Regions from separate parts of the Lachnospira sp. genome, predicted to be linked through region 1. Evidence: predicted binding sites of a transcription regulator. Region 1 holds the regulator's gene; the other holds the start of a gene.

Region 1 (17,203 bases):
GTTAAGTTTAGACCTCATCACTTCCCATTCACAGAACCTAGTGCAGAGATGGATGTAAGCTGCTTTAAGTGCGGCGGTAAGGGTTGTCGTATGTGTAAGGGTGAAGGTTGGATTGAAATCCTTGGTTGTGGTATGATTCATCCTCACGTATTTGAAATGAGCGGCATCGATAAGGATAAGTACACAGGATTTGCATTTGGTATCGGCTTAGAGAGAATTGCACTTCTTAAGTATGAAATCGATGATATGAGACTTCTATACGAGAATGATGAAAGATTCTTAAAGCAGTTCTAGTAGTTGTGACAACTGCGAAGCAGTTGCCATGTAGGCTCGAGCAGATTGCCAAGGGCAATTCTAATGCGAGAGCTTCAATTAGTTGTGACAACTGCGAAGCAGTTGCCATGTAACTTTAGGAATTTAAATAAGAAAAGCAACTAAAAGGGAGATTAAATCATGAATACATCTTTAAATTGGATTAAAGCTATGGTCCCAGGCCTTGAGTGTACTGATCAGGAATTCCGTGATGCTATGACACTTTCAGGTACAAAGGTTGAGGGATTTGAAAGATATAATAAGAACTTAGAGAAAATCGTTGTTGGCCAGATCGAGTCTGTTGAGGCTCATCCAGATGCTAGCAAGCTTGTAGTTTGTAAGGTTAACGTTGGAACAGAAGTTTTACAGATTGTAACAGGTGCTCCAAATGTTAAGGTTGGAAGTTCAGGACAGAAGGTTATCGTAGTACTTGATGGTGGTAAGGTAGCTGGTGGTCACGATGGTGGCGCACTTCCAGAGAATGGAATTAAGATTAAGAAGGGTAAGCTTCGTGGAGTTGAATCATTTGGTATGATGTGCTCTATGGAAGAGCTTGGTGTTTCTTCTGAATTCTTCCCAGGTGCAGATCCAGACGGTATCTACTTCCTTGGTGATGATGCAGAAGTTGGTTCATCAGCAATTGAGTATCTTGGTCTTGATGATGTTGTTTACGAATATGAAATTACTAACAACAGAGTAGACTGCTATAGCGTAATTGGTATTGCAAGAGAGGCAGCAGCTACATTTAAGAAGGAATTTAAGGCTCCAGTTGTTACTAAGACAGGTAACGATGAGGACGTTAATGATTATATTAAGGTTGAAGTTAAGGATAGCGACCTTTGCAAGCGCTACACAGCTAGAGTTGTAAAGGATATTAAGCTTGCTCCATCTCCAGAGTGGATGAGAAGAAGACTTATGACAGCTGGTATTAGACCTATTAATAACATCGTTGATATTACAAACTATGTTATGGAAGAATATGGTCAGCCAATGCATGCTTACGACCTTGAAACTATTGAAGATAGAAAGATCGTTGTTGCAAGAGCAAAGGACGGAGAAAAGTTTGTAACACTTGATGGTCAGGAAAGAAATCTTGATTCAGAAGTGCTTATGATTAATGACGGTAAGAAGGCTATTGGTATTGCAGGTATCATGGGTGGCGAAAATTCTATGATTACTGACAATGTTAAGACAATGCTTTTCGAGGCTGCTACATTTGATGGTACTAACATTAGAAAGTCAGCTAAGAGAGTTGGTCTTCGTACAGATGCTTCAGGTAAGTTTGAAAAGGGTCTTGATCCTGAAAATGCTATGGCTGCAATGGATAGAGCTTGCCAGCTTATTGAAGAGCTTGGTGCTGGTGTAGTTGTTGGTGGTGCTATTGACATTTACCCAGTTAAGAATGAAAGAAAGAGAATTACTTTCGAGCCAGAAAAGATTAATGCATTACTTGGTACAAATGTATCAACTGATGATATGATGACATATTTTAAGAGACTTGAAATTGAATATGATAAGGATAGCAATGAGTTAATTATTCCTACATTTAGACAGGATTTACTTAGAAATGCTGATATCGCTGAAGAAGTAGCTAGATTCTTTGGTTATGACAACATTCCTACAACTCTTCCTCATGGTGCAACTACAATGGGTAAGATTTCATTTAAGCAGGAAGTTGAATTAGAGGCTGCTAGAATTGCTAAGTTTGCTGGTTTCTCAGAAGCTATGACATATTCATTTGAAAGCCCTAAGGTATTTGATAAGTTAATGCTTGATGCAGATGATAAGTTAAGAAAGACTATTGTTATTTCTAACCCACTTGGTGAAGATTTCTCAATCATGAGAACACTTCCACTTAATGGTATGTTAAACAGCCTTTCAACAAACTATAACAGACGTAACAAGAACGTTAAGTTATTCGAGCTTGCTAAGGTTTATATTCCAACAGGTGAAGAACTTCCAGATGAGAGAGTTCAGTTCACACTTGGTTTCTTTGGTGATGGCGACTTCTTTACAATGAAGGGTGTTGTTGAAGAATTCCTTGATGAAATTGGAATTAGCAACAAGTTAACATATAATGCAGATGCTAAGAAGAACTTCTTACATCCAGGTAGACAGGCTGAAATCTCATATGAAGGTAAAGTACTTGGTTACTTAGGTGAAGTTCATCCTAAGGTAGCTGATACTTACGGTATTGGTGATAGAGCTTATGTTGCAGTTCTTGATATGCCAGTAGTAACAGAGCTTGCTAACTTCGATATTAAGTATACAGGAATCGCTAAGTTCCCTGCTGTAACAAGAGATTTAAGTATGGTAATGCCAAAGACTATGCCAGTTGGTGACGTTGAAGCTATTATTGCTAAGCGTGGTGGCAAGTTAGTTGAAAGCTATAACTTATTCGATATCTATGAGGGTAGTCAGATTAAGGAAGGCTTTAAGTCAGTTGCTTACTCAATCGCATTTAGAGCTAATGATAGAACTCTTGAAGATAAGGACATTACACCAGTAATGGATAACATCTTAAAGGATTTATCAGCAGCAGGTGTTGAATTAAGAGCTTAATTTTAAAGTTTTAACTTTTTATAATAACAATTAAATGATAAAATACTAACTTCGGGGAGTTTTGTAAGATCGCTTCCCGAAGTTAGTTTTTGATAAAAGAAAGGGTATGATCGCGTTGGTCATATTTATAGGTGTTTAATGATGGATTTACATGATTTTGACTATGATTTACCAGAGGAGTTAATTGCTCAGGATCCACTATCTGATAGATCTTCATCTAGACTTATGGTTCTTAATAAGAACACAGGAAAACTAGAACATAAGATTTTTAGAGAAATTATTGACTATCTTAATCCAGGGGATTGCTTAGTTCTTAATGATACTAAGGTTATTCCTGCAAGACTTTACGGTGAGAAGGAAGGCACAGGCGCAGGCATTGAAGTGCTTTTACTTAAGCGTAAAGAGGATTTAAAGGATACATGGGAAGTTTTAGTTAAACCAGGTAAAAAAGCTAAGGTTGGAGCTAGAATTAGCTTTGGTGATGGTAAGCTTGTTGCTGAAGTTAAGGACATTGTTGATGATGGTAATAGAATTATTCAGTTTGAATACGATGGTATTTTTGAAGAAATTCTTGATGACTTAGGACAGATGCCACTTCCACCATATATAACACATAAGCTTGAAGATAAGGATAGATACCAGACAGTTTATGCAACTCATAAGGGCTCAGCTGCAGCCCCTACAGCAGGTTTACATTTTACTAATGAATTACTTAAGGCTATCGAGGAAAAGGGCGTTAAAATCGCAAGAGTAACCCTTCACGTAGGTCTTGGTACATTTAGACCTGTTAAGGTTGAGAATATCTTAGATCACCACATGCACTCAGAATTCTATATGGTTAGCCAGGAAGCTGCTGATATAATTAATGAGACTAAGAAGAATGGTGGCAGAGTAATTTCTGTAGGAACAACTTCTACAAGAACTATTGAGTCTGTAGCTAACGAAGATGGTACAGTGCCTGCTAAGACAGGCTGGACAGACATTTTCATCTATCCAGGTTATAAATTTAAGACAATTGATTGCCTTATTACTAACTTCCATCTTCCAGAATCTACACTTGTTATGCTTGTATCTGCACTTGCTGGCAGAGAAAATGTACTTAATGCCTATAAGATTGCAGTGGAAGAGAAGTATAGATTCTTTAGTTTTGGTGATGCAATGTTTATTACAGACAATGAAATACAGTAAATTTAATGAGTGTTTAATGAAAAATCCTGTCATATCAGTTGTTAATTAATGCACTGTTGTGCTAAAATAATACTAGTAGAGAGGATTAAAACTGGAGGTAATAAGATGGTTGAACGAAGAAAGTCTAAAAGGACTGACATCGACGCAGTCATTGCATTAAAGCAATTAGGGGATAATTTTGTTACGGGTATTTCAGGCAAAGCAGTTTCTGTTAATACTCTTAACATTTCAAAGGATGGTATTGCATTTAAGTCAGATAGAAAGTTTAAGTTAAACTCATATCATGATACTATTATCAAGCTTGATAACAAGGAATCCTTTGAAGCAATTATCGAAGTAGTTCGCATGGAGAATAGAGGCGAACCAGAAACAACTTATGGATGCCGTTTCATTGGTATTACTAGTGATGATCAGTTTAAGATTGATGTATATCAGATCGTTTACGAATCAAGACTAGCAACTGAAGGGGCTTAAAAGTTGTAATTACAATTTCAGATTTATATATGAGTAAGACAGATGATCGCGGCTACATTTCCGAAAGGAAGTAGGTGAGGAAAGTCCGGGCTTCATAGGGCAGGATGCCGGATAACGTCCGGTGGAGGCGACTCCAAGGCTAGTGCAACAGAGATATACCGCCATTTTATGGTAAGGGTGGAAAGGTGGAGTAAGAGACCACCGCAGTCTTGGTAACAAGATTGGCTATGTAAACCCCATTCGAAGCAAGACCGAGTAAAAACAATACGTCTGCCCGGCGTGTTTTAGGTAGGTCGCTTGAGTCTATTGGCAACAGTAGAACTAGATAGATGATCATCACGAAGCAATTCGACATAACCCGGCTTATAGTTTTGCTCATTTATAATAAAATAACAGCAGCCAGTGATGGCTGCTGTTATTTTTTTACTGGCCCAAGCAATTGCCTAGGCCATTTATATTATTAAATTTTGGATGCATTATCTATTATATTTTTCTTCACAGTATTTACATCTGTAAACCTGCTTTTCCTCATCTGCAAGGAAGAATACGTGCTTTAACCCCTGTTCAATTGAAGTAATGCATCTTGGGTTGTTACAGAAGATAATATTAGTAATTTCCTTTGGAAGAGAAAGTGTCTTTTTCTCAACGATTTCACCGTTCTTAATTACATTAACAGTGATGTTATGATCAATAAAACCAAGCGCGTCTAAATCTACTAAATCAAGACCACCCTCAATCTTAATGATATCTTTTTTGCCCATCTTATTAGAACGAGCATTCTTTATAATAGCTACCTGACAATCAAGTAAGCCAAGTCCAAGTTTATTATAGATTTCCATAGCCTTGCCAGCTTCAATATGGTCAAGTACGAAACCTTCATTTAACTGTCCAACGTTTAACATAGAATCTCCTCATTTATATTTGTATTTCTTAATTTTAAAAATGATGCTAAAACCCGTCTTTATTAGCGCCAATTCCTATCTATTAAGATTTATTATTTATCAAGTCCAAGAAGTGTAAGGATAAGAGCCATTCTTACATATACACCGAATTGAGCCTGCTTAAAGTAAGCTGCTCTTGGATCGTCATCAACTTCAACAGAGATTTCATTTACTCTTGGAAGTGGATGTAATACATACATATTTTCTTTTGCCTTAGCCATCTTTGCCTTATCAAGAACGTAGAAGCCCTTCATTCTTAAGTATTCATCTTCAGAGAAGAATCTTTCTCTTTGTACTCTTGTCATGTAAAGGAAATCAAGATCGCCAATAACATCGTCTAAGCTTTCAACTTCAACGAAGTCACAATTATTTTCTTTTAAAACATCTTCTCTGATGTAATCAGGAATTCTAAGTTCTTTAGGAGAAATAAGAACAAACTTGATGTTAGAATATCTAACAAGGGAACTAATAAGAGAATGAACAGTACGTCCAAATTTAAGATCGCCACAAAGACCAATAGTGAAATTATCAAGGGAACCACCAAGCTCTCTAATTGTCATAAGATCTGTAAGAGTTTGAGTTGGATGCTGATGACCACCATCACCTGCGTTAATAACAGGAATTCTAGAAACAGAAGCAGCAACCATTGGTGCACCTTCCTTTGGATGTCTCATAGCAGCGATATCTGCATAACACGAAATAACACGAATTGTATCTGCAACGCTTTCGCCCTTTGAAGCGGAAGATGAGTTAGCAGAAGAAAAACCTAATACAGACCCTCCTAAGTTAAGCATAGCAGCTTCAAAACTTAATCGGGTTCTTGTACTAGGTTCATAGAATAAAGTAGCTAATTTCTTTCCTTCACAACGTTTAGAATACTTATCTGGGTTGTGAGAAATATCTCTGGCTAAATCAAGTAGGTTATTTAATTCTTCAACACTTAAATCTAGCGGACTAAGTAAATGTTTCATAATGCCTCCGTAAATCTCAATTAATTTTTAATCTTAAGTATTCTACTATTAAAATCATAAAATATCAATGTTTATTTCAAAAAAAATACAAAAAATAAACCCCAAGAAAAATAAACTTAATTTTCTTAGGGCTTATATTAGAATCACAATATTTTTTAACTCAGTCGGAGCTTGTACCCCGACTGAGTTAAACGCTCCGCGAGGATGCGCACGGATTCGGATAGGAATTTGTCTGCTGAAGCAGACCCGAATCCGGCGCGCAAGACTCGCGAGCGAGTCTTGACTAAATTCTAATTAGTCTTCTAATTCAACAATCTCCATGTTGTTAGGATGAGAAATGTTAAGTGGCTTACCATTCATAACAATTAAGCCCTTCTCATAATCAACAGTAAAAATTGTAATTGTGTTATTCTCGTTATTCATACACATTACATGCTTGTCATCTGGGAATACACCTAAGAACTTAGGATATTCGCCACTTACAGGTAAGGAATTAAGAGCTGATAACTTACCTGTCTTCTTATCTACTTTATAAACTGTAAGAGTGTTATCACCAGCATTAGAGCAAAGTAAGTTATTGCCTGAGTTTGTAAAGGTAATATAAGCTGCTGCACTATTAGACTTGTGGTCCTTTCTTACAGTGAAAATGTTCTGAATAAGTTCAAATCTATTCTTATCTGAATTCTTGTCATATTCGTATACGTTGATGTAGTTCTTAAGCTCGCAAACAACATAAGCAAATTTACCATCTGCACTAAATAAAAGCTGACGAGGAGCTGATTCCTGCTGTGATCTAATAATATCATAGAGCTTAATTCTACCAGTCTTGTGGTCAAATTCGTAAAGCTTAATCTGATCGATACCTAAATCACAAGCGCAAAGTAAATCTTCATCAGGTGTGAAGCAAACTCCACTAACATGTGGTCTTGAATTACGTTCAGCAATACTTCCCATACCTTTATGGAATACTTCATCAGCAATGCCGCCAATTGAACCATCTGCCTTGATCTTTAAAACTGTAATCTTACCATCGTGATAACCTGCAACAACCATAAACTTATTGTCCTTAGTTGTAACAATATTACAGCCTCTCATACCGTTAATAGAAGCAGTATTAAGCTTCTTTAAAGAACCATCTTCTAATATTTTAAAGGAAGTAACACCCTGATCACAAATAGAGTAAAGGAACTGCTTATCATATGATGTAGTCACATAAGAAGGATTGTCGATTTCAATCTCATCTCTTTCAGTAATACGTCCCTTTGGCACATCTAAATCATAAATATGAATGCCCTTACTTTTTTCCTGTGTGTATGTTCCCACATATGCTACGTATTTTTTACTCATAGTTTTCCTCCAATAAAAAGTATTGTCTCCATGAATATAAAAACCCCTTTAGTTTTTTGTCACGTTAAAACAATCTAGTTCAATTTTAATTCAAGGAGGGCTATTTTTCAATAGGACTCGGTTAATTTTTTAACAAAACTAATATAATAAAGTGTTATTGAAAATGTTACGAAATCTAGTAATTATGTATACTTGACAAGTAAATATAAACTTGACGTTGCTTAAAAAATTACATATAATTGATTTAAATAAAAGATGCGGAGGTGCTTAACATGAAGTGTCCATTCTGTGGTAATGATAATACTAAGGTTATTGATTCTAGACCAACAGACGATAGCTCAATTAGACGACGTCGTCAGTGTGAAGTTTGTGGTAAGAGATTTACAACATATGAGAAAGTAGAGACCCTACCGCTTATTGTTATAAAAAAGGATAATAACAGAGAACCATATGATAGAGAGAAGATAGTGGCAGGCATAGTTAGATCATGTCATAAGAGACCAGTTTCTATCTCAAAGATTAATTCTATGGTTGACGAAATTGAGAATACGATATTTAATATGGGAGAGAAAGAAATTTCTACTAATACAATTGGCGAAATCGTTATGGATAAATTAAAGGATGCAGACGAAGTCGCTTATGTAAGATTTGCTTCCGTATATCGTGAATTTAAGGATGTAAACACATTTATGGATGAAATCAAGAAAATTTTAAAATAGAGCAATCTATTGTTATAAGGAGTTTTTATGTTAAAGAGATTTTATCCGGATTTGTATATTGATTCTGCGTATAATATTGATTATGAGGGCCTCTATAACGGTGGTTATAGAGGCATTATCTTTGATATAGATAATACCCTAGTAGAACATAATGCACCGGTAGATGAAAGATGCAAGAATTTATTTGAGAGATTACACGAGATAGGTTTTGAAACCTGCATTATCTCTAATAACGGCGAGGAAAGAGTAAGACCTCTAGCTAATGCAGCTAATTCTAAGTACGTTAGTAAGGCAGGCAAGCCAAATCCTAGAAACTATCACAAGGCCATGAACATTATGAATACAAGATCTAATGAAACATTTTTTGTTGGAGACCAGATTTTTACTGATGTTTGGGGCGCTAATAGAGCAGGAATTTTCTCAATATTAGTAAAACCTATTGCAAAGCATGAGGAGATTCAGATAGTATTAAAAAGAAGACTTGAGTGGATTGTTTTAAAGTCTTACAAAAGGTTTTTAAGGAAGAAGGAAAATGAAAGAAATTAAGGGAACAACAAAGCTTTGCGGACTTGTTGGAAATCCGGTTGAACACTCTATTTCCCCACTAATCCACAACAATTTATCAAAGCTAAAGGATATCGATATGGTTTATACAACCTTTAGAGTTGAGGATGAAGACGTGGATAGTGCCATTAAAGGGGCTTACTCACTTGGAATTGTTGGCTTAAATGTAACAGTTCCCCACAAGCAAAGAGTAATGGAGAGTTTAGTAGCAATTGACCCATTAGCTAAGGCCATTGGGGCAGTTAATACTCTAGTAAGGGATGAGAAGGGCTTTAAGGGTTACAATACTGATATCCTTGGACTAGAGCGTGAATTAATGGATGAGGGCTTATCCATTAAGAATAAGACATGTATTATTCTTGGAGCAGGAGGAGCTGCAAGAGCAATTACATTTTTATGTGCCAGCAGGGAAGCTAAAAAAGTTTTTGTAATTAATAGAAGTCTTGATAAGGCTAATTCTATTAAAGAAGCGGTTAATGCACATTTTAATTCAGATATTGTTGAGGTTTTAGGCCTTGATGAATATGAGCGAATTGAGGATAATGACTGCCTTTGCATTCAGTGTACTAGCGTAGGCTTATATCCTAACGTAGAGGATGTAATTATAAGCGATGATGCATTTTACAAAAAGCTATCAGCAGGGGTGGATATAATCTATAATCCTTACAGAACCCGCTTTATGAAGCTATGTAACAAGGCCGGCAAGAAAGCTTATAATGGTTTGAAAATGTTACTCTACCAGGGCGTTTGTGCTTACGAATTATGGACAGACACTAAGATTTCAGCTTCAGAGTGCCAAAAGATTTATACTAAGATGCGCGCCCATATGGCAGGAAACATCATTTTAATAGGCTTTATGGGAAGCGGTAAGTCTACCTTTGGCAAGTGGATTGCAAAGCACAAGGACATGGAATTTATCGATACCGACGACTATATTGAGTCTAAGGAAAATATGTCTATAAACGAAATTTTTGAAACTAAGGGTGAGGAGTACTTTAGAGAGCTTGAAACAAGCGTGGTTAAGGAACTTCAGGCAAAGCTTACTAACTGCGTAATTTCAGTTGGTGGAGGCCTTGTTGTAAAGCCTGAAAATCAGAAGTTACTTGCTAATATGGGTAAGGTCGTTTATTTAGAGACACCTAAATGTGAGCTTATTAAGAGACTTTCATCAAGCAATAACAGACCGCTTTTAAAGGATGTTAACTTGTCTGATAGAATCGATGAGCTTATGGAGAAGAGAGAAGAAATCTATAAAAAGGCGGCTACTGTAAAGGTGGATACAGCCAATAGAGATTTTGAAGATATGTATAAGGATATAATTAATTCATAAATTATCTTAAAGAGATAAGAATTAAAATTAAGTGTAGTAAATGAAAGGTGGTAGTTAAGATGAAATTATTAGTTCTTAATGGACCAAATATTAATTTTCTTGGAATTAGAGAGAAAGGAATTTATGGTAATGACAACTATGAGACTTTAGTTTCCATGATTGAGTCTAAGGCTAAGGAGTTAGGAATAGAAGTAGAGGTTTTCCAGTCTAATCATGAGGGAGCAATAATTGATAAGATTCAGGAAGCTTACTATGAGAAGGTGGATGGAATTTTAATTAATCCAGGTGCCTTTACTCACTATTCTTATGCCATTAGAGATGCCCTAGCTTCAGTAGCTGATATTAAGAAGATTGAGCTTCACATTTCAAATGTTCATAAAAGGGAAGACTTTAGACATACATCAGTTACAGTTCCTGTTTGTGATGGACAGATTGTAGGCCTTGGACTTAAGGGATATTTATACGGACTTGAGGCATTAATGGATATGGTTAATAAAAAATAGTTGCCAAATGGCCTTTATTAGTATAAAATTAATAAGGTTATTGCGTATCTTAGGAGGGGATAATCTTTCTTAAGATTTGAGTTATCATAAGTTTATATATTATTTAAGAACAGATAACATAATTGATTTATTTAGGAGGTTTACCAAGCATGGTTACAGCAGGTGATTTTAAAAATGGTATTACAATTCAGATGGATGGAAACATTTGGCAGATTATTGAATTCCAGCATGTAAAGCCAGGTAAGGGCGCAGCTTTTGTTAGAACAAAGTTAAAGAACATCGTTTCTGGTGGTGTTGTTGAAAAGTCTTTCAGACCAACAGAAAAGTTTGATTTAGCTCACATCGAAAAGAAGGAATATCAGTATCTTTACGCTGATGGAGATTTATTCTACTTCATGAATACAGAGACATACGATCAGATCGCATTATCAGCTGATAACGTTGGTGATTCACTTAAGTTCGTTAAGGAGAATGAATTAGTTAAGCTATGTTCACATAACGGTAACGTATTCTCTATCGAGCCACCAATTACAGTTGAACTTGTAATTACAGAATCTGAGCCAGGTGTTAAGGGTGATACAGCTACAGGTGCTACAAAGCCAGCTATCCTTGAAACAGGCGCTAAGATCAATGTTCCATTATTCGTTAACCAGGGTGATACAATTAAGATTGATACACGTACTGGTGAATATCTTTCAAGAGCATAATTTTAGAGTTTAATAAAGATTATAATAATAAGAAAATCGCTTAGTTATTTACTAAGCGATTTTTTTTACTTATTGATTAAATTAAGACTAACTTAAACTAGAGCAGTGTTTGACTAGCTTCTGCTAAATAGACTAAAGGTTGGTTTTGAATTTTCACCATCATAATACTTAAAGATTACTTTAGCTAAAATCTCGTTCTTAGTTACATAAGAAGTTGTATCCCAGAATCTAGAATCTTTTGAGCTATTTCTATTATCCCCTAATACGAAGTAGCTATCTTCAGGAACGATATAAGTCTGGCTTGTGCCATCGTCAACCATGGCCTCTTTTATATAGTCCTCAACTAATTCTTCACCATTTACATAAACCTTGCCCTCAGAGATTGTAACCACGTCTCCTGGTGTACCAATTACACGCTTAACGAAGTTTTGCTCTTCATCATCTGGGAATTTGAAAATGATAATGTCGCCACGCTTAGGCTCTGAGAAGATATAAGCGAGTCTAAAGCCTATTAATCTATCATTAACATTAATTGTGTTCTCCATGGAACCTGTTGGAACCTGAGCGTTAATAATAACGAATTTAGTAATGATAAGTGCTATAACAGCAGCAATAACTAAAATCTTAATATAGCTTAGGATTTCCTTTACAATAAGCTTCTTAGTGCCTTTCTTACAAGAAGCATTTGATTTAGAAGAATCATCACTAGATGATTTCTTAGAACTAGATTTACTAGCTGAAGTAGAGTAATCTAAATCGTCGTCATAGTCGTCAGGATTTTCAAAATAGATACCGTCATCTACGCTGTCATCGATATCTGTTAGAAAATCGTCGTTGAACTCCTCATTATATCTGTATTTGCGATTGTCAGCCATCTTTATACCCCTAATTGTAAATATTATAAGTTCGTAAAATGTCTAGCTAAAAAGAAAAGCTAGTACATTCGCATAAAAGTAGGAAAACCCTTATTTTTCACGAATTTACTAGCTTTATTTTACGTTAAATTTTTTTATTTGGCAAGTAATTCCATAATTTTATTACTTCTTGAAATAAATGCTGTCATAGCCTCTGCTGAGAGTGGTGCATGAGCAAGTAAAGCAAGGTCATAAATCTGTTCACAGAAGAGCTTTGTGTTCTCTCCTTCAGGATTTTTTGCAACGTAATCAACTAACTTGTTGTTAGCGTTAAGTACAAGGGTCTGACCGTTAGCACCAAACATAGATGGGTCCATGCCTGCCATGCCATACATCTTCATCATATCCTGCATACGTCTATCCTGCTCAGATAGAGTAATCATTGAGGAAATGTTCTCATCCTTGAGCTTTGTTACATTTACATTAAGCTTGTCATTGTTTAAGGCCTTCTTAAATGTATCTGTAAGCTTTTCAGAGATATCCTTTAATTCATCTTCGTTAACTTCTTCCTTAAAGCTATCATCAATAGCAGCATCAACACGGCTAAACTTTAAGCCTTCGTTTTTACCCTCTAAGCTCTGGATAAATGGCTGATCAATTCTGTTATCAAGAATTAATGCATCGATATTATCTGCCTTAAACATGTTGATATACTGGCTCTGTTCCTGCATATCAGTTACATAGAAGATTGTATTCTCATGCTTTTCTTTATTCTCCTCAAGGGCTTCCTTAAGTGTTAAGTACTTGTTATCTAAGTTCTTAAAGATAATGTAGTCGTTCATCTTCTCAGCGAACTTCTCATCCTTTAAGCAACCATATTTAATGAATGGATTAATGTCATCCCAGTATTTCTCGTAGTTTTCTCTATCAGTCTTGCACATACCTGATAACTTATCAGCAACCTTCTTAGTAATATAGTCGCTAATCTTCTTAACGAAACCGTCATTCTGAAGGGCAGAACGAGATACGTTAAGTGGAAGGTCTGGACAATCAATTACACCCTTTAGTAGGAGTAAGAATTCAGGAATAACTTCCTTGATGTTATCAGCTACGAATACCTGATTGTTATATAACTTAATTGTTCCTTCAGCAGATTCATATTCCATGTTAATCTTAGGGAAATATAAGATACCCTTTAAGTTAAATGGATAGTCCATATTTAAGTGAATCCAGAAGAGTGGTTCCTTGTAATCCTTAAATACTCTGTGATAGAACTCAATATAGTCTTCCTTCTTACATTCATTTGGATGCTTTGTCCATAATGGATGAATGTCGTTTAGAGCTTCTGGACGCTTGTTGATTGTAACCATCTTCTTTGCTGGTTCTTTTTCAACAGTCTTCTTTTCGCCATCTTCCTCAACCTCTTCAGTTACTGCATCCTTTGTAAAACGCTTAACTACAACGTCCTTTTCCTGTAATTCTTCTTCAGGGATGTCGACAGTCTTTGGCTCTTCGTCAACATTTTCCATAAAGATTTCAACAGGCATGAATGAGCAGTACTTCTCAAGAACTTCTCTAGCCTTGTATTCGTTGCAGAATTCATAAGAATCATCGTTTAAGTAAAGAGTAATCTCTGTACCAACGCTTGTCTTATCTGAATCAGACATATCATAGTCTGTACCGCCATCACATTCCCAGTGAACAGCTGTTGCATCCTTCTTATATGATAAAGTATCGATAGTAACCTTGTTTGCTACCATGAAAGCTGAGTAGAAACCAAGACCGAAGTGACCAATAATCTGATCGTCATTAGTCTTATCCTTGTACTGTTCAAGGAAGGCTTCAGCACCTGAGAAAGCAATCTGGTTGATATATTCGTTAACTTCCTCACTTGTCATACCAAGACCATTATCAATAATCTTGATAGTCTTATCTTTAGAGCTAATTTCTACTTTAACCTTATATTCAATGTCATCTGGCTCTTCGTATTCGCCAATAAGTGATAACTTCTTTAATTTAGTAATTGCATCACATGCATTAGAGATTAATTCTCTATAGAAAATATCGTGGTCTGAGTACATCCACTTTTTTATAATAGGAAAAATATTTTGACTGTTAATTGATAAACTACCGTGTTCTTTAGCCATTTTATCCACTCCTTTGATTGTAATAGTATTAGAATCTAGGCTTTCGCCCAACAAAATATACTTTAAACTTAAAATGACTGAAAGTCAATAAAAATTAGCACTCAAATTAGCCGAGTGCTAATAAAATTTTTATAAACTTATAAGATAAATGTATAAGTTGTATTTACTAGATATTAGTTTCCGTTCATGCTATAATATACCAAAATTTTAACTTCTAGTTTTTATTTTTCTTAACTAAATAATGGAGGTAAATTATGAGAATAGCCATATGTGATGATGACAGCATAGTGATAGACGACGTAAGATGGCGCATTCAAGATATTGACGACAGCATAGAGTATGACGGATATAGTTCAAGTATTGATCTGTTGGTGACTCTGAAAAACAAAGGTTATAATTTTTACGATTTAATAATTCTAGATCATTTAATGCCAGAGATTAATGGCCTGCAGCTTGCAGAGATTTTAAGAAAGAATAATTTTACGGGACTAATTGTTTTTTTAACAGGTGAAGATGGAATTATTGATGACACTTTTAAAGTGTTACCTTTTAGATTTCTTAGAAAGCCAATTAATAAAGACAGATTCAATGAAATGATATCTGCTGCGCATAAGAAAATAACCAAGAATAGATTGATAGAAGTACCTGTCTCAAAATTAGAGAAGCTAGTTTTGAAAATAAACGACATTGTTCTTTTTGAAGCGGGACACAGAAAGAGCATTGTAGTAACTAGAGATTCTGAGGTGGAGAGCACAAGAAACATTTCCGATTGGGAAAGATTTGTAGAAGAAGAAAAGCTTAACTGCTTTGTAAGAATTACAAAAAGTTACGTAATTAATCTAGAACATGTAGTTGGCTATAGCAAGGGCTATAGAGGCGGAAGCGTAAAGCTTGATAACGTGCATTATAAAGAGGTTGAGGTAAGTTCTAGTTATTGGGGTCATTTTATAGACAGTATGAATGTCTATAGCTTAAGCAACAAAGTGACTATCTAATGTTTGTGAGGATGACAATTTATAGGGAGAAGACATGAATAATCATTTTTTAGGAGCTTTAATTTTGTTAGTAATATATTTAGACGTTTATTTATTAGTTACTTGTATTTTTAAATTAAAAATGAAATACAAACTTTACCCATCAATCATATTAGTTTTAGTGGTGGGTATCTTAAGTGAGTTTTTCTTAAACGATAGCTTACAGGACTTTATTGAGATAGTACTGCCGGTGCTGGTTATAGGCTTTAATCTCTACAATAAGAAAGACCTAACTAAGCTTATATTTGCAACGGTTCTAGTAACCATGCTTGATAGCCTAGTTTCTATACTAAATTATTTATTTATACCAGAGAGTAAAATTTCAATCTACAATTATGATGCAACTAAATTTATCTTAGAGATTCCAGTATTTCTCTTGATTCTAGTTATAAGCCTCATCGTTTATAAGAAGAAGTTTGATTTTAGCAAGTATAAATTAGATAAGTACATTTTAGTCTATTCCTTTGCAGGTCTTAGTATTATTGCAAATATTAGCGTCTTCTCGCTATATTTTCTCAACCTAAATATGAGCCTAGATAGAATAGTAGTGGTGCTTTTAATTTCCACAAGTTTAGCAGTAATTACCTTAGTTTTACTTGTCTTTAACCTAGTTAAAAACGACAGATTAGAGTATGAAATCGAATTATCCAATAAGGTAATTGCTAATCAGATCGAGTATTTTAAGGTCATGGAGGAGAAGGATAGCCAAACTATGGCCTTTAGACATGACATTAGAAAGCATCTTTTTTGCATGCGACATTTAAGCGAGAATAAGGAATATGAGGAGCTTGCTAGGTACATTGATGCTATGTGTGAAAATGTTACAGAGCTAAGTCCTGAGATTAATACCGGAAACAGCCTTATGTCATCTATTTTATCGGAGTGTATAAGACAGTGTCCAAAGGTAAACGCAAGGTGGGAGGGACATTTGCCATCTGACATGGGTATATCAAATATCGACCTTTGTACCATTTTCTATAATCTTGTTCTTAATGCCTTCGAGGCAGCAAACAAGAAGCTTGAGACTATGACTAGTGAAGAGAGACAAGAGGATAGGGCAAAGCTTGACTGCGATGTCTATATTGAAATGTCTATGACAAATGTAAACAAGATTCTTACAATTAAGAACAAGCGCATAAGTCCACCGGTTAAAATTAGAAATAGATATATTACTTCAAAACAGGGGGAAGGCCATGGTTACGGCCTAAAGAACGCAATGAATGTACTAGATAAGCTAGATGGTTCTCTTATAACTTCGGATGACGGTTACATTTACACAACTGAGATTATTATACCTAATCATAATAGTTAAAACTTTTTTCAAAAAAGTGTATCCAAATGTAGCTTTTTGGTACTCAACTGTGTTGAAAAATAAAACTTAACAAATTAAAATATTCTTAGATGATAAATTATCATCGTAAACATAAAGATCGTGGGAGGTTTTTAAATATGGTAAGCGGTTCAGCATTTTTTGATTTAATTAGACGTTGGTTACTCGGCGAAATCTAATTAAGGATAAAAGAACAAACATGGAGGTTATGCCCATATAA
Region 2 (17,203 bases), on a different contig from region 1:
AGAAATAAGGTGCTTAATATGGATTTAGTTAATATTTTAGTGGCTGTCGTTTTACTAGTTGTTATAGTAGGAATGTTTTTGGCAGTGTCATATTTTCATAAAAAAGATGGACTTAGAGATGTTTGTAGCGGTAACTGTGCGTCTTGCGCTATGGCCGGACAGCATAATAAGGAGTGCGACAAAAAAGAAGAATAAAATTGGTGCTAGGAGGTAATTCAATCATGTATGAAGTTTTTAGAACTGATCATGGAGTTTTATCACAATTAGAACAGCCTAAGGAAGGTTGCTGGATCAACATGGTTGGCCCCACAAGCAGAGAGCTAAACGAAATTGCTGAAATGTACGAAATCGATTTAACCGATTTAGCTACAGCTCTTGATGAGGAAGAAAGCTCTCGTATCAGCCTTGAAGATGGATATACTCTTATCTTAGTGGATATCCCAACTCCAGAGGTTAGACATGAGAAGAAGATGTATACCACAATTCCTTTAGGTATTATTTTGAAATCAGATACGATAATTACGATTTGTAAGGAAGAAACACCTATTCTTACTTATTTTATTCGAAACAAGATAAAAGAATTTAGCACTAAAAAGAAGATGCGTTTTATCTACCAGCTTCTTTATCGTTCCGCAGCAAGTTATCAGATAAACCTTCGTTTAATTGATAAGAAGCGAATCGAGATAGAAGAAAGAGTTATGGGAAACACAACTGATATGGATTTAATCGAGCTTCATGAATTAGAATCTACATTGGTTTATTTCGCCACATCTCTTAGGTCAAACAGCATCGTGTTAGAGAGACTTAGAAGATACAAAAGAATTGAACAGTACCCAGAAGATATGGAATTACTTGAAGATGTAACCGTCGAGTATCAGCAGGCTATCGAGATGACCTCTATTTATCGAGATGTCATCGATGGTACAAGACAGCTTCTTTCATCAGTAATTGACAATAGACTAAATAATGTAATGAAGCGACTTACAGCCCTTACTGTTTTAATGGCCATTCCAACCATTATTTCAGGATTATGGGGAATGAACACTGCAGAGAAATATATGCCATTTGCCACAGTTCCTTACGGCTTTGCCATAATCTGTATAGGCATCGTGGTGGTTTGTATTATTGTAATTTGGTATATGAAGAAAAAGAAGATGCTTTAGCATAGATAATAAAAAAGACCTTAAGTTTAGTGAGTATAGAAACATCACGAAGACTTAAGGTCTTTATATTTTTATGAAAATGTATTGCAACAGCACCCCTTATTATTTCATATCTTAGTATTATAAGCCTATTACTTTAAATAAGGCCTGTCCTCATCAGCAATCAGCACATTTATTAGATAAGCTGCAATTAGGCTAGTTTGAATCTCGTATTCTGCCCACTTTTGTGGAGCGTTTCCTACCTTATCAATGGTTAGAAGGCCGGTAATATTATTCGTATCATTTCCAAGAACAATTTGAATTGTACATATAACATTTCGCTGATGCATAGCCTCACTAAATTCTGGTGCTACATCTGCAACTCTGCCAACAAAGCTAGATTCAAGAAACATTTTCTCACAAAGCATGCTCTTAAAGCCCGGACTCTTTGCGTAGAGGGCGTTAGAAGAGTTATCAAGAACCTGACCGAAAGTCTTGTAAAGCTCTAAATTCTCTCCTCTATAAATGTTTACGCTATCCACATTAAAGGTCTCTTGTATGTGAGTTAAGAGGTCAGATATAGCTTGTCGTTTATTCCTTGCAAAATGCTCGATAACCTTAGAAATATAGCGTAATTCGTTAACCTCACGGCCGGAAACATTTTTCTTATCAGAACTTGTAATACTCTTAATATATGCCTCTTCGTGAATCTCTTTTCTATAGAAAACGTATCTATCGCGGCCTTTTTCCTTTGCAATATAGAGGCAGAAATCCGCGATTCTAAAGAGTTCGTCATAGTTACTTGCATCCTTTGGATAGATGGAAGAACCAATAGAACAGGTTATGTTAAAGTCCGCGAAATCATTAATAAACTCCCATTTTATCTGGGTTCTAACCGCTCTTAGATAGCCTCGCAAAAGATTTTCATCAGTAATATCAAAGAGGATTATTAAAAATTCATCGCCGCCGATACGTCCAATAACTCCGCCATCACCAATGATTTCTTTAAGTTTCCTACCAATCCTTCCCAAAATCTTGTCGCCATACATGTGACCATAAAGGTCGTTTACCTTCTTAAAATTGTCCACGTCAAGAATGAGAATGGCTAGATTTGTAGGATAGGCGTCCATGTAATTGTCGTGTTTGTGGTCATTATTAGCGGAAATCAGGTTCTTTGCATACTCTGTAATAGTCTTTTTGTTATAGACACCAGTTAGAGCATCGTAGGAAAGGTCGCTAATCATTTCGATAAGATTGCTGTTTGTGTGAGCATTTTCATCAGTAAGAATCCTGCCGATAACAATCTTGTCGCCGTTATACTTGTTATAGACCATGCCTGTGAAAATGAGTTTCTCCATGATCTGCTTTTGGGTACGCATACTAGTTGTAATCTTTGCGCTAAAACTCTGTTCGTAGGATAGAATCTGTCCCACGAGGTTTTTAAATAGGCCGATGTCAGATTCTGCTATAAAGCCTTCATTTATCATGAATTCGCGCCACTGAATCAGGCTCATTTTATAGATGGTGTCTTTTGAAAATATGTCATAACGGCACATTTTAAAAATGTCGTCAGTCATATCATAGGTGAAGGTGTATTCCTTTGTTAGCCCAAAGAGAACCCGCCCCTTCGTAATGTCATCAAGTAAAAGGTCATTAATATTTGCAAGGCTTTCAATATCGACCATTTCAATGTTTATCTCGCCTCTAGCAGATGAGGTCTTTTGGGCAAATAAAGTAATGAGATTTAGGCGCATTTCTCCCTTGTAATTTCTAAAGTGGAAAATTCCCTTTAATTCTTGTCCTTCATAGCTGTCTATAAAATCCATGAGATTAATTTTTTCTTCCTCGGCAACAAATTCTGTCAGGTTAGAAAATCTAGTATCACCAAAGTATTCTGTGAATGGCTTATTAGCTACAATAGCTAGATAATAGGCATCAATAGTAGCGATACGTCGATTTAATCTGTTGGATCTTTCATAATCATCAGCGTAAATAGTATTATCACTCATTGATTTTCTCCTTTATAGAGTTTTATTATATTTTGTTCACATTTCTATAATCACATTTTCCTAATATAATTATATAATATTGCAGCAATTAAGACAATAATACATTAATTGTTCGACAATTATATTAAAAAGTAGTAAATATCTTGGGGGTATATAGTCTGGCATTAGTCCTTTGGTACCAATACTAAATATAGTGTTTATCTTTGGCATGAACCATGATATAATACAACATATAGGGAAGGCATGTGAATAAAATAAGACTATTACTTGATTTTGCAGACACAAGATGTAGTTTTATGCGCCTTTTATGACAAAAAAACTAAGAATAAAAAATCGGGGGTAAATTATGGAACGAGTAAAGTACAACAAAGTAGAAGTAAGACATGGTGATAGCCCAAAGCTTTTCCCAGTATATGAAATCTACTTAGATGGAGTGATTGTAACTAAGGTATCTTCTCAGGTAGAGGCAGAAGAGATGGTTTCTCGTTGGTCAGAAATTTATAAGTAAGAAAGTTTCATTTTGATTATGTTTCATAGCAAAAGTAGCTGCTAAGAATGTGAGTCTTGACTTTAGCATTTATAGCAGCTATTTTTATGCATACACAACATATTGTATTTTGTTATTGACTAGAAGCACAATATGTAGTACTATAATAATAGCTTAAGCAATACGAAGATTTGTCAAGAATGTTTTTAATTTAGATATTCTTGTAAGATGGTACCTAAAAAATAAACGATGTGATATTATAGAAAAGATGTCGTAAAGACAATTTTCGAGACATAAAATAATAAGGGGAGAGCAATTATGAAGATTATTAAACGTAGTGGTTCAGAAGTTACATTTGATATTGAGAAGATTGTTAATGCTGTAACTAAGGCCAACAATGAAGTCGTACATAGCGAACGATTATCATCAGAACAGATTCGTACTATTTCAGAGAATGTAGAACAGATATGTAATGAAATGGGTAGATCTCTTAATGTAGAAGAAATTCAGGATTTAGTTGAGAACCAGATTATGAATTTAAGAGCTTTCGCCGTTGCAAGAAAGTATATCACATACAGATATAAGAGAGCGTTGGTAAGAAAGTCTAATTCAACAGATGAACAGATTTTAAGTTTGCTTGAATGTAACAACGAAGAAGTTAAGCAGGAGAACTCTAATAAGAACCCAACTGTTAACAGTGTCCAGAGAGACTACATGGCAGGTGAGGTAAGTAAGGATATTACTAAGAGATTACTTCTCCCACAAGATATAGTAGAAGCTCATGAGCAGGGCTTAATACATTTCCATGATGCTGATTACTTTGCTCAGCATATGCATAACTGTTGCTTAGTTAACCTTGAGGATATGCTTCAGAATGGAACTGTAATTTCTGAGACTATGATTGAGAAGCCACATAGTTTCTCAACAGCATGTAATATTGCAACTCAGGCAATTGCTCAGATTGCTAGTTCACAGTACGGTGGACAGAGTATTTCACTTGCTCACCTTGCACCATTTGTACAGGTTAGCCGTGAAAAGTTTATTAAGCAGGTAAGAAAGGAACTCGCAGATACAGGGGTTGAAGCTTCAGAAGAGAAGATTCGTGAGATCGCTGAAATCAGAGTTCATGAAGAAGTTAAGAAGGGTGTTCAGATGATTCAGTATCAGGTAATCACTCTTATGACTACTAACGGTCAGGCTCCTTTCGTAACAGTATTTATGTACCTTGATGAAGTTCCAGAAGGCCAGACAAGAGATGATTTAGCTCTTGTAACTAAGGAAGTTCTTCGCCAGAGAATTCAGGGCGTTAAGAACGAACAGGGTGTATGGATTACACCAGCTTTCCCTAAGCTTATTTATGTATTAGAGGAAGATAATATCCATGAAGGTTCTAAGTATTGGGATTTAACAAAGCTTGCAGCTGAATGTACAGCTAAGAGAATGGTTCCTGATTATATTTCAGAGAAGATCATGAAGCAGTTAAAGGTTGATGCTAATGGCGATGGTCAGTGCTATCCATGTATGGGTTGTAGATCATTCCTTACAACATACTTAGATGAAGATAACAAGCCTAAGTACTACGGTAGATTTAACCAGGGTGTTGTAACAGTTAACTTAGTTGACGTTGCTTGCTCATCTAACAAGGATGAAGAGAAGTTCTGGAAGATCTTAGACGAAAGACTTGATTTATGTAGAAGAGCACTTATGTGCAGACATTATAGATTAAAGGGTACACCATCAGATGTAGCTCCAATTCTTTGGCAGAATGGTGCACTTGCAAGACTTAAGAAGGGTGAAACAATTGATAAGCTTCTTTACGGTGGCTATTCAACAATTTCTCTTGGATATGCAGGTCTTTATGAGTGTACATACTACATGAAGGGTACTAGCCATACACAGGAAGGCGGTAAGGAATTCGCCCTTAAGCTTATGAACTATCTTAATGATACATGTAAGAAGTGGGCTAAGGAAACTAACATCGACTTCTCATTATATGGAACACCACTTGAATCAACAACTTATAAGTTTGCTAAGTGCTTACAGAAGAGATTTGGTAAGATTCCAGGTGTAACAGATAGAAATTATATTACTAACTCATATCATGTACATGTAACTGAGGAAATCAACGCATTCGATAAGTTAAAGTTCGAATCAGAATTCCAGAAGTTATCTCCAGGTGGAGCTATTTCATACGTAGAAGTTCCTGATATGAATAATAATATTCCAGCTGTTCTTTCAGTTATGCAGTACATTTACGATAACATTATGTACGCAGAGCTTAATACTAAGTCTGACTACTGTCAGGTTTGTGGTTACACAGGTCAGATTCAGATTATCACTGATGATGATGGTAAGCTTGTTTGGGAATGCCCTAACTGTAAGAATAGAGACCAGGACAAGATGAATGTAGCAAGAAGAACTTGCGGTTACATCGGTACACAGTTCTGGAATCAGGGTAGAACTCAGGAAATTAAGGAAAGAGTTTTACACTTATAAGATTAGTGTTGTAAGAGTCTGCAAACCAGACGAGAATCCTAAATTAATAGATAACGCAATAAACTAAAAAGCTTCTAGTCAGAAGATATGTAATCATATATTTGATAAGCATATAAAAGGCTAGGAGCTTTTAATATTTTACGGCAACTATTTTAACAATAGTTTTGCAAAATTACCTTGTTTCACCTATATATTTCGTTTATTATATATATTGGGTTTAGCAAAAAATTATGAAGGTTTGATATGAAAGAATTACAAGATTATAACTATGAGCAGGGGATTATAGATCAGATTGAGCTTATGGATAAGATTAGATTTGAGAGTCCCTTAAAGACAATTGAATTAGCGTGCGATTTTAAGAAGATAGCAGAGAAGAATTCTGATATTAATCTTATGGGTTATGCTGACTTTTATATAGCCGATGCCTATTTAACTCTTGGGGAGTTTGATAATGCCATTAACTATTTTAATAAGGCAGCAAGAGAGTTTGATGCAGTAGATAATATCTATAAGAGAGGTGGCTGTCTTAATAGCCTAGGGATTCTCTATGCCACAAGAGGCGAGATTGTTTATTCTCTAGATAACTTTAAAGAAGCAGCAAGTCTTGCAGAGAAATCAAATGATGATTTCGTTGCAGCCCTTGCCTATGAGAATTATGCCGAGATTAGTGATAATATCAAGGATTCTAACATATCAATGGAATATGCTATGAAGGCTTATAAGCATATTTTAAAATGTAATCAAAACCCACGACAAAAGACTATTGAGATAATTATTCTAACCACACTAGCTAAGCTTTATTATAGATTTGGTCTCTATGATGATACCAAAAAGAAGATTGACCAGATTGAGGATATTGTAAGGAAACATCCTGATGAGAAGCTTTGCGTGGATTTTTATATTACAAAGTTAATCTATACTAACAAGGTATCTTCTTCTAAAGAGGAGAAGGAGATCTGTCTTAAAGAGGCGGTTAAGGCCTACTATGATACAGAGTATAAGGTAGATTACTTTTTGTACATTTTCGACTTTTTACATTTTCTAAAAAGGACGGATAGAAAGGACATCCTACTACCTTTAGTGGAGGATTTTGATGAGTCTGTTAAGGGCATGGATTTCCCATATATTCAGACTAGAATCTTGGATTTTAAGATTTCCCTTTACGATGAGGAGAAGGACAAGGATAAGCTCTATAAGGAGCTAATTAGATATAGAAGATATAATAACAGCTACAAGATGCTTACTACTAATTCCATTAGAAAGTACATTAGCATTCAGAACTCCCTTGAGGATTCAAAGAGGGCTAATGAGCTTTTAAAGGAGCAGGTAGGAATTGATGAGCTAACAGGTCTTTCTAATAGATGGAGGCTTAGCTCAAAGGTGGAGGCACTGCTTACTAGAGCAGTAACGGAGAAGAAGAATTACGCCGTTGAGATGTTAGATATCGATCATTTTAAGCAGATTAATGATGAAAATGGACATCACGTTGGAGACCTATGTCTTATAATTGTTGCCACAGCCCTAAAAGCAATCGAATCAGATGATATTTATTGCTTTAGATACGGGGGAGATGAATTTTTAATATTCTATTTAGGATATTCCGATGAGAAGATTCTTGAGATGGCCAATAATTTAAGAGATTCAATCTTAGAGATGTCAGAATTAAGAGATTTGCCTTATGTCTATATTTCTCAAGGTATATGCAGTGGAATCCCAGAGAAGAAATCCAAGGTTTGGGATTACTCTTCAAAGGCAGATACAGCCATGTATTCAGCTAAAAGAGGCCTCGGCAAACATATTAAATTAGTAAATTGCACAGAATAAAAATGACCTTTCAAAGCCCCTAAGGGCCTTGAAAGGTTTTTCTTTTATCTTAAAGTATCCAGCAATGATTAAAGGTCGATTTGTGAAACTAGGGAAGCGCCTCCATTTTCATGAAGATAAAAGCCGCTCTGTCGAAGTCTTGCCTGGCTTTCATTAGCTTCGTTAGTAAATCTAAAATCGTTGTTTGTTCTTCCCAAATATATAGCACCAACGTCTGCCTCCTTTAAACTAAGCAAACGTGATTGTCCATCCTCATCCATAACCCAGACTCTTAATTTCTGGTAAATTTCGTCGGCCTCGTCAATCCATGCATTTCCGTCTGAGTCATATTTTGCAAGGTCTGCAAAGCCGTCGCCGCTGCTAGTGCCAAAAAGCTCACTAGCGTCTGTAACTTCTCCATCTTCATTTAAATCAAGTGCTAAAAAACCCTGATTTGAATTTAATCTGTTGTGTTCTTCTGCTACTCCGTCCCCATCTAGATCAAAGTAAAAATGTTTGTCGCTAATCATGTCAGGGTTGTCATCTAGACTTATTACAAGGGGGTCTGTAAGTATTTTGTCAAAGGTTTGTAAGCTACTAAACTGGCTAATTTGCTGAAATTCTCTGCTGAAACTAACATCTAGATTAAAGGAAATGTTACGCCCGTCCTTTGTAACTGCACTTCCCGTTGTTGAAAAGCTTACAGCCTCTTTTTCGTAGTAGCTGTAGCTTTGGTTAGTTTCAAGGGTCCAAACCTGATAGCCCTGATTAAATGAAAGATTTAGGTAATTCGTATCTAGTTGGCTTGTACTCTTGCTGTTTAAAATACTGTCATTTCCTGTAGTTTGGTTTGAGGAAAAGCTATCTCCTGTAAAGCCCTCGCTAGTAATTGAATCAAAGTCCCTGTAAAAAAGACTTCTTAGCATAAATTCATGAAGGTAGGCTAGTAGGCTTTGATAGATTTTCTGCTCTGAAATTAAGTAACTCTCATTTAACTTTGTTTGAGCATTTAGCCTGTTAGTGTTTTTTACTTTTGTGTCTGATTCTACATTTTCTTCCACAGTTTCTTCGGAGTAATTGTGTAGGTTATTTAGCTCATTCTTTGTGTAACTAGCATATTGATCTAGACCGTTACCACAGTAAGCCGACTCAGCTTCATTTCTTAAAAAGTAATCATAGCTTTCGCTAAAACAAGTTGTCTTTGTAGCCATTTCAACCGTTGTCTTGTGAGTCTTTGAATAGCCCTTCTGGTCTAGATAATTCCTATTGGATGCCATAGAAATGTTGCTCTGGGAAATTATCATTTGTATCCACCTTTCGTAAGAGAATTGCAATGAACACAAACTCGTCTTACCTAATATATATCGGCTGCTTTCCAATAATTATTACTTAAAAAAATCTGTACTTTAAGAAAATATATTTATAAAAGATGTGGTAAAAACTCCCACGGTATTGTAATATAAGTAGGTAATAATGGTAAAAATTGGAGGTAGTGTTTTATGTGGATGGCTGATTTAGGCAATGGGAACTATAAGAATCCCATTCTATATGCAGATTATTCAGATCCTGATGCAATAAGAGTAGGAGAGGATTTCTTTATGGTAGCGTCAAGTTTTTCTAACGCTCCAGGACTCCCTCTACTTCATTCTAAGGATTTAGTTAACTGGAAGGTGGTAAATTACATTCTTCCTAAGATTCCTGAGTTTAGATACAGAAACCCTATTCATGGTTGCGGTGTGTGGGCGCCAGCAATTAGATATCATGAGGGAACTTACTATGTATGCTTCCCAATGCCAGATGAGGGAATCTATATGACAACTGCTAAGGATCCATTTGGAAAATGGACTGAGCCCGTTAATATTAGACCAGGAGCTGGCTGGATTGACCCATGCCCATTCTGGGATGAAGATGGTAAGGCTTATTTAGTAGCAGGGGTTGCTAAGAGTAGAATTGGCTATAAGAGCGTTTTACATATGGTTGAGATGGCAGCAGACGGAATGAGCCTTATTGGTGAAGAGAAGGTAGTTTTTGATGGTAACTTAAACGACCAGGTTACAATTGAGGGACCAAAGCTTTATAAAAGAAACGGATATTACTACATTTTTGCACCAGCAGGTGGCGTAAAGACAGGCTGGCAGACAGTGCTTAGATCTAAGAATATCTATGGCCCTTATGAGTACAAGATGGTTTTAAGACAAGGGGATACAGTTGTAAATGGACCTCATCAAGGGGCTTGGGTGGATACTCCAACAGGCCAGGATTGGTTTATTCATTTCCAGGATGTTTATGCTGCAGGTAGAATTACACATTTGCAGCCAATGACTTGGTATGAGGATTGGCCAATTATTGGTGAGTATGAAAAGGATGAGAATGGCAAGCCATTAAAGGAATATGGCACACCAGTTCTTGAATATAAGAAGCCAGATATGGGCGTTTCAGATAAGGACTTAGCTGATAGTAATAAGTTCCCAGTTTGCGCCCCAGACCTTGATGATGAGTTTGATAAGGACAGTCTTGGCATGCAGTGGCAGTGGAACGCTAATCCAGAAGAGGATTGGATTGAATTTATGCCAGAGAAGTCAGTAATTAAGCTTAATGCTGTAGCAACTTCTAATAAGAGACCTGTTTGTGATTATAGAAACCTTTTACTTTGCAAGTGGGCAGAGCCTGAATTTAGCTGTGTTACTAAGATCAGTCTTAAGGATCTTGAAAATGGAGACTTTGCCGGCTGTGTAGCACTTGGCCAGAACTATATCGCTCTTGGAATTTACAAGGATTCAGACGGTTACTACATTAGAAAGGTTACAGGTAATCAAAACTTTGATTGTGATGTTTCTTATGCTAGTGAAAATGTAACAGATACAGTACTTAGTAAAGATGTTAAGGATTTCCATTCCTTTAAGTCAGAGGAGAAGGAAGTTTATATTAAATATAGCGTTAAGAGAATTGGCTATCAGGACCACATTGAAGGTGGCCTTAAGGTAAATAATGCACCTCGTGAATTACAGTGCCTTGAGATTAGCTTCGATTCTAAAAACTACTCTTATACATTAGCTTGTGAAGCTAAGGCTGGACGCTGGGTAGGTGTTAAGAATGGTGTCTTTGTTTCTCATAATAGTTTAATCAAGAATGAGAATAGAGGTAGCATTTTAGTAGATTATATTAGATATAACTAGCATATAAGAATAAATTGTTTATATACGAAGAGGGAAGGAGTTTTAAACTAACTCCTTCCCTTTATCTCTTTTAAGTATTATCATTGTAAGTCAAATTAATTTTGCTGTTGGATATTCTTCATTGCCCAAAGCTGTAGAGCCTTAGCATTATTAGAAATATCCTCTAAAGAATTAAGAATTGCCTGAAATTCTTCAAGCTCTTCAATATCAACCTTTCCATCTGCGGAAATGTTAATAATAGATCCACGTAATTCTTCTATATCATTAAGAGAACCAAGAATCTTTAATGAAAGTCTATCAAAAGAGCTAATCTCTACGGATTTCATTGTAAGTCTTCCGATTGGACAATCATTTGAACAGAAATTATAAGTAAGCTCTGGAGCATTGTAGTGCTTAGCCATAAGTAATACTTCCTCTGGATATGGCTCAACATTTCCAAGCTCGATTCTTGCAAGTCTTGTTCTATCAATTCCAAGAACTTCAGAAGTAGTCTCTCTACTTTCAAAGTCTGAGTTTGTCTTTGCTGCATTATATCTAGCGATATAATATTTGTTGTCTGATGCTTTAGTTGCCTTCTTCATTTAATTTCCTCCAAGGATTAGTAAAATACATGATCACCAATTACTGTTCCACCAGTATCTACAGAAGGTCTGTAAACATGGAAATATAAGGCAGTAGTTGTAAGGTTGCCATTTAAAACCTCATAGGCTGCAGAAACACACTCCGAAGATGCGCCTCTTGCTAAAACAATGGCAAATCGACCACTAGCAACAGGACTAAACTGGCCTGATGCATAAATAACTGATGTAATAGAATCTCCAAATCTAGGATTTAAAACTCTATTAACAATAACACTTCCTACAGCTAACTTACCTTCGTAAGACTGATTACCAGCCTCACATTCAATAATAGCTGCAAGCATTGCAAGGTCTGTAGCTGTATAATCAAGCTTAGTGCCTGAGTAACTTACCTCATCCCCTGCCTGCATAGCTGCAATAGCAGCAAGCTGCCTTTGGATGTTCTCTTCCTGAATCTTCTTCTCATACTCTAAACAAAGGGCCTCAGTTTGCGCAATGGAATCTGAGGTTGTATCAAGTTCAGATTGAATATCATAAATGGACTGCTTAAGATTAGCTGTCTCTGAATTAAGACTAGTCTTTAAAGTCTCAAGTTCTTTTAAATCTGTTTGAAGATTAGCCATAGCATCATTACGGCTTGTTATCTCTTCATTAAGCAAATCCAACTGTTCTCTATCATAGTTTGAAAGCTCAACAATGTATTCAGATTTCACAAGGAAATCTGCCATTGAGCCTGACTCCATTATAGATTGAAGTAAAAGATTCTCTGTACCGTTTTCATACATATATCTTATACGTAATTTCATAGCCTCATATTGTTCATCAATGGATGAATTGAGAGCATCGATTTCTGAGTTTAAGCTATCGATTTCATCTTGTTTAGTTTTAATCTGCTCGTCAACAGCAGTGATCTTCTCTGCTGTTGCTGTCAAACTATCATTAAGGTCACTGTACTGTGAAGATAGACTTGACTGAGCTTTCTTTAATTCTTCTAGTTCTTCATTAGCTTCATCTAAATCAGATTGCGTATCTGCATAAGTACTATATGGCAAAAATGTCACAATAAGTCCACTTGTAGCAATTACAGCAATTAAACAGATTATTGCGCTAGCTTTTGATAATACTTTAAGAGAAGACGTTTTATCTAATGTTAAAAAGATATTAAACCTCTTCATGGAACCTCCCATTATCATAAATCTAAAAAATATATGAAAAAACAAAATAAGTATAAATTGTTTAAAGCTAAATTGCAAGTAGGCTTTATTAGTGTTACAATCACATATAGCAGTGAGAAAATGAGGAAAATATATTAAAGGAATATAAATTTTTTATATTATAAACACACATTGCACACAAATTAATAGCGTGAAATTAATTAGGAGGATGATTATGTTAGAGCTCAATCATATTCGTAAGGATTATGTCAGCGGAGACATGACTGTTACAGCCCTAAAGGACATTAACCTAAGATTTAGAGATTCAGAGTTTGTCTCTATTCTTGGTCAGTCGGGTTGTGGTAAGACAACAATGCTTAATATCATTGGTGGTCTTGATAAGTACACAGAAGGTGACTTAAAAATCAATGGTATTTCAACAAAGGACTATAAGGATAGAGACTGGGATGCATACAGAAACAATTCCATTGGTTTCGTATTCCAAAGTTACAATCTTATTCCTCATCAGACTATTTTGGCAAATGTAGAGTTGGCCTTAACTTTATCAGGCGTTTCAAAGTCTGAGCGAAGACTTAGAGCTAGCGAGGCTCTTGAAAAAGTAGGTTTAAAGAAACATTTGCATAAAAAACCAAACCAGCTATCGGGTGGTCAGATGCAGAGGGTTGCCATTGCAAGAGCTTTGGTAAACAACCCAGATATCTTACTTGCAGATGAGCCAACAGGTGCCCTTGATACAGAAACAAGTGTACAGATTATGGAGCTTTTAAAGGAAATTTCAAAGGATAGATTAATCATTATGGTTACTCACAATCCTGAGCTTGCAATGAAGTATTCCACAAGAATTGTAAAGCTTCTTGATGGTGATATTACAGACGACTCTAATCCATACACTTATGAAGAGGCCCATGCTGATGCTGAAAAGAAGAGACAGGCTATAAAGGAAGCTAAGGAGAAGGCTAAGAAAGCCAATAAAGCTGAGAAGAAGGCTGAAAAACAAAGAAAGAAGGCTACAAAGACTCACATGTCTTTAATGACAGCTCTTTCTCTAAGTTTTAATAACCTTATGACAAAGAAGACTAGAACTCTTTTAACAGCCTTTGCAGGAAGTATTGGTATTATTGGTATTGCCCTAATCTTATCTATTTCAAATGGTATTCAGTTATACATTGATAGAGTGCAAAGAGAGACTCTTGCAAGTTACCCAATTCAGCTACAGGCAGAAACAGTGGATGTAAGTAGTCTTATTAGTTCCTTTATGGGTGAATCCTCAAATTCATCTGATGGAGATTCATCAGGAGAAGAAAAAGATGAGAACACAGTTTATAGCTACAATATCATGTCAGACCTTCTTAACACTATGGTTTCTGAGGTTACAAAGAATAACCTTAAGGAATTTAAGGAATATATTGAAAGTGGCGAGTCAAATATTAATGACTATGTACAGGATATTCAGTATAAGTACAGCGTGCCTTTAAACATTTACTTATCAGATACTTCAAAGGGTGTTACACAGTTAAACCCTAACACAATGCTATCTAGCTTCTATGGTGGAGCAAGCACAACTACAAGTCAGTCAAGCCTGAACTCAAGCACAAGTATGTTTAGCGTATCTTCAGAGACTTGGGTGCAGTTACTTGAAGACCAGGATGTACTTGATTCCCAGTATGATATGCTTGCAGGTAACTGGCCAACAGCCTATAACGAGGTTGTTTTAGCAGTTAATGAGAACAACGAAATCGATGATTATACATTATATGCCCTTGGTTTAAAGGATATGGATGAGTTTGATGAGCTTTATAAGGCAGTAATGTCAGGCGAGGAGTACACAACTGAGAATACAAGTTATAGCTATGATGACTTACTTGGTCTTTCATATAAGTTAGTACTTCCAACAGATTATTATAATTACGATTCTGAAACAGGCACATGGAAAGATATGTCTAAAGATGATGTTTATATGACAAATGTAGTCAATAACGCAGCGGATATTAAGGTAGTTGGTGTGGTTCGCCCATCAGAAGATGCAGTAAGCACATCTATGACTAACAATATTGGTTACACTAAGGAATTAGTGGAATACGTTATTAATCAGGTAAATGATAGCGAAATCGTTAAGCAGCAGCTTGCAAATCAGGATGTAGATGTATTTACAGGCATTGAATTTAATGCAGGTGAAGACGAAGAGATTACAATGGAAGATGTTTATGCCTATATTGCAACTCTTTCAGAATCAGAGGCGGCAGCAACAAATGCCATGATTTCGCAGATGACAGAAGAGCAGGTATTAAAAAACTTTAAGTCAGTTTTAAGCCAGACAACAGATGCTACATTTGAAGGAAACAAGTCAATCCTTGGTATATGCGACCTATCAAGCCCATCGGGAATTGATATTTATGCAACAGGTTTTGATGCTAAGGAAAAGATCGAAGATATAATTACTGATTACAATAAGATGCAGACAGATGCTGGAAATGAAGACAACACAATTAGCTACACAGACTATGTAGGAATCATTATGAGTAGCGTAACAACTATTATTAATGCCATTTCTTACGTATTAATTGCCTTTGTTGCCATTTCCCTTGTGGTATCTTCAATTATGATTGGAATTATTACATACATTTCAGTTCTTGAAAGAACTAAGGAAATCGGTGTACTTAGATCTATTGGTGCCTCAAAGAAGGATGTTTCACATATCTTTAATGCAGAAACACTTATTGAAGGCTTCGTATCCGGCGCACTAGGTATAATTATTACACTTATCCTTTGCATACCGGCCAACGCCATTATTTACAATTTAACATCTATTAAAAATGTTGCTCAGCTCCCAGTTACTGGCGCAATCGTACTTATCATAATCAGTATGATTCTTACATTAATTGCCGGTTTAGTTCCAGCTAGAATCGCAGCTAAGAAAGATCCAGTTGTAGCTTTAAGAACAGAGTAGTATAATAAATATAGTAATGATAAGCTTTAGGTTCATTATGGGCCTAAAGCTTTTTTAGAAGGTGAACAATTTGGGAGTGGGGGATTTATGAATAATAGGTATTTGAGAATAATACAGGCCTCGATTCTTTTATTTGCAGCAGTTTTGGTGATTTATGTTTTCACAAAACTAGGGGAGACTAATTCTTATGAAAATGAAACACAGCCCGCTGAAACTGTTGTATCAAAACTAGATAATCCAGAGAAGCTTACAGGAGAAAACATAGAAAATCTCGATAACATTTTAGCAAAGGTTAAAGAAGAAGAGACCTATGATCCAAGTAAGCTTATTTCTAGTGACAATCAAAGGGCAGATTTAGATATAGCCAATGGTACTGGTAAACAGGTAAGTGAGGTTGCAGCAGATAGTAATAGTGACAACGATTATGAAAGTAGTTATGAGTTTAGTGCAGCAATTTATCCTTATAGGGCCATGCTATCAGAGGATGAGGCTCTTGATTATGACCAGATTTATGAGGCTATAACTAAGCTTGAAACTAGTGTTACATTAGCTAATAGCGTTACCATTTCTAGCATTAAAAATATAATGATTGCGGTATTTTCAGACCATCCAGAGCTATTTTACATTAACACTAATTACACCTATTGTTATACAAGCTCCGGTAAGGTTTTATCTGTGGAGCTAGAATATAACACTACAGCAAGCTCGCTACAAACTAGTAGGACTAAGTTTTTAAAGGCGGCAGCAGAAATTATAAATGAAGCCTCTGCCTTAAAGTCAGACCTTGAAAAGGAACAGTATGTTTACGAGCAGCTCCAAAAGAATTGTAGTTATGTAAATGATTCTGAGATGAATCAAAGTGCTTATTCTGCATTGGTGAATAAAGAAAGCGTTTGCGCAGGTTATGCTAGGGCTTTTCAATACATTTTAATGCAGCTAAATATACCTTGCTACTTTTGTTCAGGTTACGTTGGCACAGGAAATCACGCTTGGAATATTGTCTATATAAATGGGGAATATTATAATGTGGATTTATCTTGGGATGATGCCCTAGGAGAGGTAACAGGGGCTTATTCATACACTTACTTTAATATTTCAGACACAGCCATTGGCCTTGATCACTCAAGAAGAGACTTATCTGTTAAATTGCCAGAATGCAAGACCAGCTTAAAGTTAGAATAGTATACTTTAGTGCTTACACTGCGTTCATGAGGAAGTAGCGAAGCGGATTCCGAATGTCCGCTTTACAATTTTAATCAGATGGTTTAGAATTCATGTCGGGAATTTTCTAAAGTAAGAATTAAATTCAGGAAAAACTCTTTACTGTAAAACTTTAGTGTGATAAAATTGTAAAGTAAAAGACATTTAGTTTAGAGGAATTTATAATAAT

What was found. Region 1 encodes NrdR, which represses ribonucleotide reductase genes. Its sites were predicted from a motif close to CACAANATNTTGTG; they were not measured.
Region 2: nrdD (anaerobic ribonucleoside-triphosphate reductase) is a predicted target of NrdR. The motif match lies at 3,753-3,766, and genes of this name have one in related genera.

What each region holds. Positions count from the first base shown of each region.
Region 1 covers NZ_JAEEVD010000043.1:1,695-18,897, forward strand. Annotated here, with positions in the region: gene pheS (phenylalanine--tRNA ligase subunit alpha) at 1-294, shown strand, start outside; gene pheT (phenylalanine--tRNA ligase subunit beta) at 454-2,874, shown strand; gene queA (tRNA preQ1(34) S-adenosylmethionine ribosyltransferase-isomerase QueA) at 3,016-4,062, shown strand; gene QVA17_RS09755 (PilZ domain-containing protein) at 4,168-4,536, shown strand; RNA gene rnpB (RNase P RNA component class A) at 4,567-4,918, shown strand; gene QVA17_RS09765 (aspartate carbamoyltransferase regulatory subunit) at 5,013-5,438, opposite strand; gene pyrB (aspartate carbamoyltransferase) at 5,531-6,448, opposite strand; gene QVA17_RS09775 (lactonase family protein) at 6,743-7,795, opposite strand; gene nrdR (transcriptional regulator NrdR) at 8,068-8,514, shown strand; gene QVA17_RS09785 (YqeG family HAD IIIA-type phosphatase) at 8,542-9,060, shown strand; gene aroE (shikimate dehydrogenase) at 9,047-10,408, shown strand; gene aroQ (type II 3-dehydroquinate dehydratase) at 10,468-10,911, shown strand; gene efp (elongation factor P) at 11,061-11,618, shown strand; gene lepB (signal peptidase I) at 11,732-12,271, opposite strand; gene htpG (molecular chaperone HtpG) at 12,628-14,619, opposite strand; gene QVA17_RS09815 (LytR/AlgR family response regulator transcription factor) at 14,874-15,614, shown strand; gene QVA17_RS09820 (sensor histidine kinase) at 15,649-16,965, shown strand.
Region 2 covers NZ_JAEEVD010000041.1:468-17,670, reverse strand. Annotated here, with positions in the region: gene QVA17_RS09630 (FeoB-associated Cys-rich membrane protein) at 19-195, shown strand; gene QVA17_RS09625 (magnesium transporter CorA family protein) at 222-1,163, shown strand; gene QVA17_RS09620 (GGDEF domain-containing protein) at 1,295-3,151, opposite strand; gene QVA17_RS09615 (hypothetical protein) at 3,498-3,659, shown strand; gene nrdD (anaerobic ribonucleoside-triphosphate reductase) at 3,957-6,134, shown strand; gene QVA17_RS09605 (GGDEF domain-containing protein) at 6,378-7,958, shown strand; gene QVA17_RS09600 (hypothetical protein) at 8,027-9,241, opposite strand; gene QVA17_RS09595 (glycoside hydrolase family 43 protein) at 9,437-11,113, shown strand; gene QVA17_RS09590 (hypothetical protein) at 11,209-11,694, opposite strand; gene QVA17_RS09585 (cell wall hydrolase) at 11,712-12,866, opposite strand; gene QVA17_RS09580 (ABC transporter ATP-binding protein/permease) at 13,081-15,813, shown strand; gene QVA17_RS09575 (transglutaminase domain-containing protein) at 15,901-16,995, shown strand.